DNA from 3 places in the Janthinobacterium sp. CG_23.3 genome. Region 1 is predicted to be linked to each of the others. Evidence: predicted binding sites of a transcription regulator. Region 1 holds the regulator's gene; each other region holds the start of a gene.
The links. Region 1 encodes FNR, which switches genes on or off when oxygen is low (the NO sensors DNR and NnrR bind a similar motif). Its sites were predicted from a motif close to TTGATNNNNATCAA; they were not measured.
Positions count from the first base shown of each region.

Region 1 (2,264 bases):
CTGGCCGTGGTTGCTGATGCTCGGCCCCTTCATCGTCATAGTGGCCGGCAGCTACACCGGCTACCTGGCGTTTTCGCGCCAGGACGCGCTGGTGGTGGGCGACTACTACAAGAAGGGCAAGGCGATCAACCAGGACTTGCGGCGCGACCGCGCGGCCAGCGCGCTGGGGCTGACGGCGGCGCTGCGCTACGACGCCGCCAACGCCGTGCTGGTGGGCAAGATCGACAGCCACGGCCTGCCCTACAGCGCGCCGCTGCTGCTGCACCTGGCCCATGCGACGCAACCGGAGAAGGACATCAAACTGGCGGTCCAGCCCGACGCGCAAGGCAACTTCAGCGCGCCGCTGGCGCTGTTCGAGCGCAGCCGCTGGCAAGTGCTGGCGGAAAACGCCCGGCGCGACTGGCGCCTGGATGGCAGTTGGACCTGGCCGACGCAGCGCGCCGTGGCGCTGCGCAGCGATTGATGGGATTGCCGCAGGTCGGTTAGCCCAGCTCCGTTACACGGCGTGGGCCAGCCGACCGGCGTCGCCGGCGGCTTAGGCGCAAGCCTCCGGCGTACCGGCGGTAATCGCCTTCAGCATGGCCGGATTAAGGATTTCAATTTCGCGGTTGCTGACGCGCAGCCAGCCTTCCTTCTTAAACTTCGACAACAGCCGGCTGATGCTCTCGATGGTCAGCCCCAGGTAGTTGCCGATTTCCTCGCGCGACATGCGCAGCTGGAACGTGACGCTCGAATAGCCGCGCGCCTCGTAGCGCGAGCCCAGGTTGACGATGAAGGCGGCGAAGCGCTGGGTCGCCTGCATATTACCCAGCAACAGCATGACGCTTTGCTCGCGCGTGATCTCCTGGCTCATCATGCGGTGGAAATGGCGCAGCAGCGTCGGCATCTCGCCGAGCAGCTGTTCAAGGCTGGAAAACGGGATTTCGCACACCTCGCTGTCTTCCAGCGCCACCGCGTTGCAATGGTGGCGGTCGGCGCTGATCGCGTCCATGCCGAGCAGCTCGCCGGCCATCTGGAAGCCGGTGATCTGCTCCTCGCCGCCGGCGTTGATCTGGTAGGTCTTGAAATGGCCGAGGCGGATCGCGTACAGGTTGACGAACGGGTCGCCGATGCGGAACAGCGTGGCGCCGCGCGGCACCTTGCGGCGCCGGCCGATGATCTGGTCGAGCCGGTCCATATCGCCCATGTCCAGGCCCATCGGCAGGCACAACTGGTGCATGCTGCAGGTGGAGCAGCGCGCGCGCAACACCTCCACGGGAACGCGGGGCAGGGTCAGGGCGGGCAGTTCTGTGAGCATAGCGGGATATACCTATTCGGAGGCTGTCATGGAGTTTATCGCATCCCGACGTTACCAAGTGGCAATAGCCCACTAAACGACCCGGGGTTGGTCGATTTAATTATATGGCAACTACGCCGGGGCGGCCGCTCCCGACGCCAGGCGCCCGCCTCAGCCCACCAGATACTCGCGCGCCAGCAGCCGGGCGCAGTGCAGCCGGCTCTTGGCGGCGGCCGCCGTCAGGCCGAGCAGGGCGGCGATTTCGGCGATGCTCAGCTCGGCGAAATCGCGCAACAGGATCATGTGCAGATAATCGGCCGGCAGCGATTCGAGCGCGTTCACCAGGTCCAGCCGCAGGCCGGCCGTGTCCTGCGCGGCCAGCCAGCGTTCGGCGCGCTCGTCGTCGTAGGGAGCGTGGCGCAGCGCCAGACGGGCCAGCTTGCGGCACTCGTGCCGCACCACCTTGAACAACCAGCCGGAGAACGCCGCCAGCAGGCGCACCGAGCCGAGCCGGCGCGACAGCACCAACAAGGCCTCCTGGACGGCGTCGTCGACGTCGCTGAGCAGGCAGGAGCGCCGGGCGTAGCGGCGGATGTCGGGCTGGCACAGCCGCAGCAACTGCGCCAGCGCGGCGGGATCGCCGCCGTGGGCGGCGTCCAGCACCGGTCGGTGTTGCTCAGCGAGCGTCATCGGCGCGGCCGGCGCGGTCCAGGCGGCGCCCGAGCAGCGCGCACATCGGACAGAAACCGAACAGCCCGGAGGCGACGAGGCCGGCGCCGCCGAGCGCGAGGCCGACGCCGGCCGCGCCGCCAAGCGCGAGCACGCCGAAGGCGATCGCCAGCAGGCCGGCGACGGCGCGCAAGAGCCGCTCCCAACCCGGTACATTTTTCATATAGAACATATTTTTCCCTTTCGACGGTGGCGAGGACATCCCTCGGCTACTAAGAGGCGGGCCGCGGCGGTTTCGATTCGCCGAAAGAAAAATATA
Region 1 is NZ_JBJXIB010000018.1:25,914-28,177, reverse strand. Features, by position in the region: gene ACFDR9_RS07115 (FixH family protein) at 1-463, shown strand, start outside; gene fnr (fumarate/nitrate reduction transcriptional regulator Fnr) at 536-1,297, opposite strand; gene ACFDR9_RS07105 (sigma-70 family RNA polymerase sigma factor) at 1,448-1,966, opposite strand; gene ACFDR9_RS07100 (DUF2892 domain-containing protein) at 1,953-2,177, opposite strand.

Region 2 (2,264 bases), on a different contig from region 1:
GGATGAAGCCGACCAAGGTGTGGCCGACCAGCACCATGCTCGGCATTTCGGCCTGGGTCCAGTACCAACCGCGCGGCCGGGTCTTGATCATCGCGCCGTGGAATTATCCGCTGAGCCTGTGCTTCGGCCCGCTGGTCTCGGCCTTGGCCGCGGGCAACACGGCCATCGTCAAGCCGTCCGAAATGACGCCCGCGGTGTCGGCCTTGATGGCGCGCATCATCGGCGAGGTATTCCCGGAAAACGAGGTGGCGATGTTTGAAGGCACCCTGCCCACCTCCCAGGCTTTGCTGGCGCTGCCGTTCGACCACATTTTCTTCACCGGTTCGCCGGCCGTCGGCAAGGTTGTCATGGCCGCCGCCGCCAAGCACTTGACCAGCGTGACGCTGGAACTGGGCGGCAAGTCGCCGACCGTCGTCGATGAAAGCGCGAACCTGGCGCTGGCCGCTGAAACGTTGATGTGGGGGAAGTTCCTCAACAACGGCCAAACCTGCGTCGCGCCCGACTATGTCTACGTGCATGCCAGCGTCAAGGAAGCCTTCATCGCCGCATGCAAGAAGGTGCTCGACGCGCGCTACGGCGCGACGGCCGCCGAGCACCAGCGCAGCCCCGACTTGACGCGGATGGTGAACCGCCGCCACACGGCGCGGGTTGCCGCGCTGCTGACGGACGCGCTGGCGCGCGGCGCCGTGGTGCGCGCCGGCGGTACGCTCGACGAGGCCGAGTGCTTTATCGCGCCGACCTTGCTCGACCAGGTCCCGGCCGGGGCGGCGATTCTGGACGAGGAGATTTTCGGCCCCCTGCTGCCGATTTTCGCCTATACCGATCTAAACGAGGTCATCGCCGCCATCAACGCCGGTCCAAAACCGCTCGCGCTGTATGTCTGGAGCCGCAAGCAGGCGCATATCGACGCCCTGCTCGCCCGCACCAGCTCCGGCGGCGCCTGCGTCAACCATTGCGTCGCCCAGTTTGCCCACGGGAACCTGCCGTTTGGCGGGGTCAACAATTCCGGTATCGGCTCGGCCCACGGCGCCTATGGCTTCCGCGCGTTTTCGCACGAACGCGGCGTCATGCGCTCGTCGCCGCTGATGCTGATTAAGTTGTTTTTCCCGCCGTACAGCAAGAACCGCAACTATCTGGTGCGCAAAACAGTCGATTTGATGCGCCTGCCAATGCTGTAAGGGTGCGGCGGCCGGTGCCTGCCGGCCGCTCACCACGTTCATGCGTTTGATCTATCTCCAGCCGTGTCGAGAAGGGTGAAACATCGTGCCCCGCGCGCCGTCCAATGTTGAGGGGCCGTGGCATCGCCTAACTTTTGCAGGAGCGTTCACATGCAAATTTCGCAAACAAGGCAAGCGGGCTTGCCTGTCCACTTGCGTTCCGGCAGGCGTCCGGTTCGCGGCGATGTACATTTGGAAACCCTGGTGCCGGGCTGGAACGACGAAGAGGTGCCCAGCATAATCGACCGGGCGATCCACGCGACCGTTGCGCGGGCCACCCACGGCATATCGCCGATCAGCGTCGCGGTGGCGTACGCCGACTGGGCAATGCATCTGATGAGTTCCCCCGGTCGATGGCAGGCCTTGATACAGAAAGCGGTGCGCAAGGAGTTCAAGCTGGGCGCCTACGCGGCGCGCTGCGCGGCGACGCAATTCCCGCTCGGGCAGCCCTGCCCGCCTTGTATCGAACCCTTGCCGCAGGATAAGCGCTTTCGCGACCCGGCCTGGCAAAACTGGCCGTACAACGTGGTTTGCCAAGGCTTCCTGCTCAACCAGCAATGGTGGCACAACGCGATGACCGGCATCAGCGGCGTCTCGGCGCACCACGAACACATGGCGTCATTTGTCACGCGGCAATTGCTCGACATGGTGTCTCCGGTGAATTTTATCGCCACCAACCCCGAAGTGCTGGCCGCCGCCGCCAGGGAAGGCGGCAAGAACTTTGTGCGCGGCGCAGCCAATTTCCTGGAAGACTTGCGGCGGGAGGGAAACAAAGAGCCGCCTCCAGGCGCCGAGGCGTTTCGCCCTGGCAAAGAGGTGGCGGTCACGCCGGGGCAGGTGGTGTTCCGCAACCGCTTGATCGAGGTCATCCAGTACAGCCCAAAAACGGCGCAGGTGCGCGCCGAGCCGGTGCTGATCGTCCCGGCGTGGATCATGAAATACTACATCCTCGACCTGTCGCCGCATAACTCGCTGGTCAACTACCTGGTCGAGCGCGGCCACACCGTGTTCATGATCTCCTGGCGCAATCCCGGCGCCGACGACCGC
Region 2 is NZ_JBJXIB010000001.1:104,950-107,213, forward strand. Features, by position in the region: gene ACFDR9_RS00380 (aldehyde dehydrogenase family protein) at 1-1,178, shown strand, start outside; gene ACFDR9_RS00385 (PHA/PHB synthase family protein) at 1,329-2,264, shown strand, end outside.
Region 2: ACFDR9_RS00385 (PHA/PHB synthase family protein) is a predicted target of FNR. The motif match lies at 1,225-1,238, and genes of this name have one in related genera.

Region 3 (2,264 bases), on a different contig from region 1:
TGAAACCGCCCGCGGCGGCGTGCTGCGCGAAGGCCTGGCCTTCGACCGCTGCCAGGTCGCTGTGGTCACCAACATCGGCTCGGGCGACCACCTCGGCCTGAACTACATCACCACCGTCGAGGACCTGGCGGTGCTGAAACGGGTGATCGTGCAAAACGTCGCCGCGACCGGCGTCGCCGTGCTCAACGCGGCCGACCCGGCCGTCGTCAAAATGGCCGCCAACTGCCGCGGCAGCGTCACCTTCTTCGCCGCCGACCGCCAGAACCCGGTGATGTCGCTGCACCGCGCCCAGGGCCACCGCGTGCTCTACGTCGAGGGCGGCGACCTGGTCGCGGCCGAAGGCGCCAGCGTGCACAGGTTGGCGCTGGCCGGCGCGCCGATCACGCGCAACGGCGCCATCGGTTTCCAGGTTGAAAACGTCATGGCCTCGGTGGCCGCCGCCTGGGCCGTCGGCGTCGACTGGCAGGCGATCCGCGCCGGCCTGGCCTCGTTCGCCAACGAGAGCGACAACGCGCCGGGCCGCTTCAACGTCTTCGCCTACCGCGGCGCCACCGTCATCGCCGACTACGGCCACAACCCGGACGCCATCCTGGCGCTGGTGAGCGCGGTCGACAGCATGCCGGCCAAGCGCCGCTCGGTGGTCATCAGCGGCGCCGGCGACCGCCGCGACGAGGACATCCGCCAACAGACCGCCATCCTCGGCGCCGCCTTCGACGACGTGCTGCTGTACCAGGACCAGTGCCAGCGCGGGCGCGCCGACGGCGAAGTGGTGGCGCTGCTGCGCCAAGGCCTGGCCGGCGCCAGCCGCACCAGCCATATCGACCAGATCAACGGCGAGTTCGTCGCCATCGACACGGCGCTGGCGCGCCTGGGCGAAGGCGATTTGTGCCTGACGCCGGGCGTGACTGGGTAGGCAGGTCTGCATACCTCCTCGCCGTGCATCTGGTGGGGGTGGAGCGCCATACCCAAAAAAAAAAACCCCCCCCCTTGGGTGTTTTTTTTTTTTTATCGCCGGTACTAGTTCATGACCATATAGATCACGACCAACACCACCGCCGGAACACCCAGAATCCATCCCAAGACATACTTACCCATGATTATCCCCCCTGTTGAATTTTATGCGGTGACTACCTGGCCAGAATGCCGCGACGACGCGGCGCCGTCGGTGCGATAAGGCATAGAACAAGGTATCGCACATAAAAAGATTTCCGATCGGCACGGCCGCGGCGCCTTCCGCGGCGCGCCGCGTCAGGGCTTATCCTTCGGCTCGGCCTTGTCGGCGGCGTCCAGGCCCCAGTCGTTCCAGTCCTCGCCGAACAGCTCAACGGGGTGCTGGGTGCGATCCGAGCCGTTTCCACAACGCATAGCGTCGGCCGCGCAGTATTTGTCACAGCCCCAGCAGATACGCTCGGGGTTCTTGGGATGGATGGGAAATATCTTGGCCATGTCGCTGTGCCTGGGTTGCGGTCTACCCAATTGACTCTAGCCCCGGGCTAGGGGGCGGTCAATCGAATCCGCCCGGCAAATTTGTCCTCGATCAAGTCGTTTGAATAAAATGGGCACGGGCGGGCTCGCGCTGAAAAACAATCCCACATTATGAAAATTCAACTGCGCCGAAAAACGGCGATTTATCCCATTTTTTGAAAATTGATTTCACATACCGAAAAATATTGTGTAAGCCTTTGAAAACGAAAGAATTAATTTCAGTCATATGTCTTATATAAGACTTGGCGCAATCGGAAAAAACGTCTATTATTTATACATGCAGTTTGCCTTTATGCAGCGCCAGTTTTTTCGTAAGAGCGTGAACAGATCCAGACGCTCAATGCGGTTTTATCAATCTTGTTTTACTATCTAGGAGATTCACATGTCACAGTACCAAGACGACATCAAAGCCATTGCCGGTCTGAAAGACAAAGAAGGTAGTGCCTGGAACGCGATCAATCCTGAATCCGCTGCACGCATGCGTACCCAGAACCGCTTCAAAACCGGTCTGGACATCGCCAAGTACACCGCCAAGATCATGCGCGACGACATGGCGAACTACGACGCCGACCCATCCAAATATACCCAGTCGCTGGGTTGCTGGCACGGTTTCATCGGTCAACAGAAGATGATCTCGATTAAGAAGCACTTCAACAGCACCGACCGTCGCTACCTGTACCTGTCCGGCTGGATGATTGCCGCCCTGCGCTCCGAGTTCGGCCCCTTGCCTGACCAGTCGATGCACGAGAAAACCGCCGTTGCCGACCTGATCAGAGAGC
Region 3 is NZ_JBJXIB010000107.1:7,326-9,589, reverse strand. Features, by position in the region: gene cphA (cyanophycin synthetase) at 1-913, shown strand, start outside; gene ACFDR9_RS21045 (DUF3079 domain-containing protein) at 1,249-1,446, opposite strand; gene ACFDR9_RS21040 (isocitrate lyase) at 1,868-2,264, shown strand, end outside.
Region 3: ACFDR9_RS21045 (DUF3079 domain-containing protein) is a predicted target of FNR. The motif match lies at 1,528-1,541, and genes of this name have one in related genera.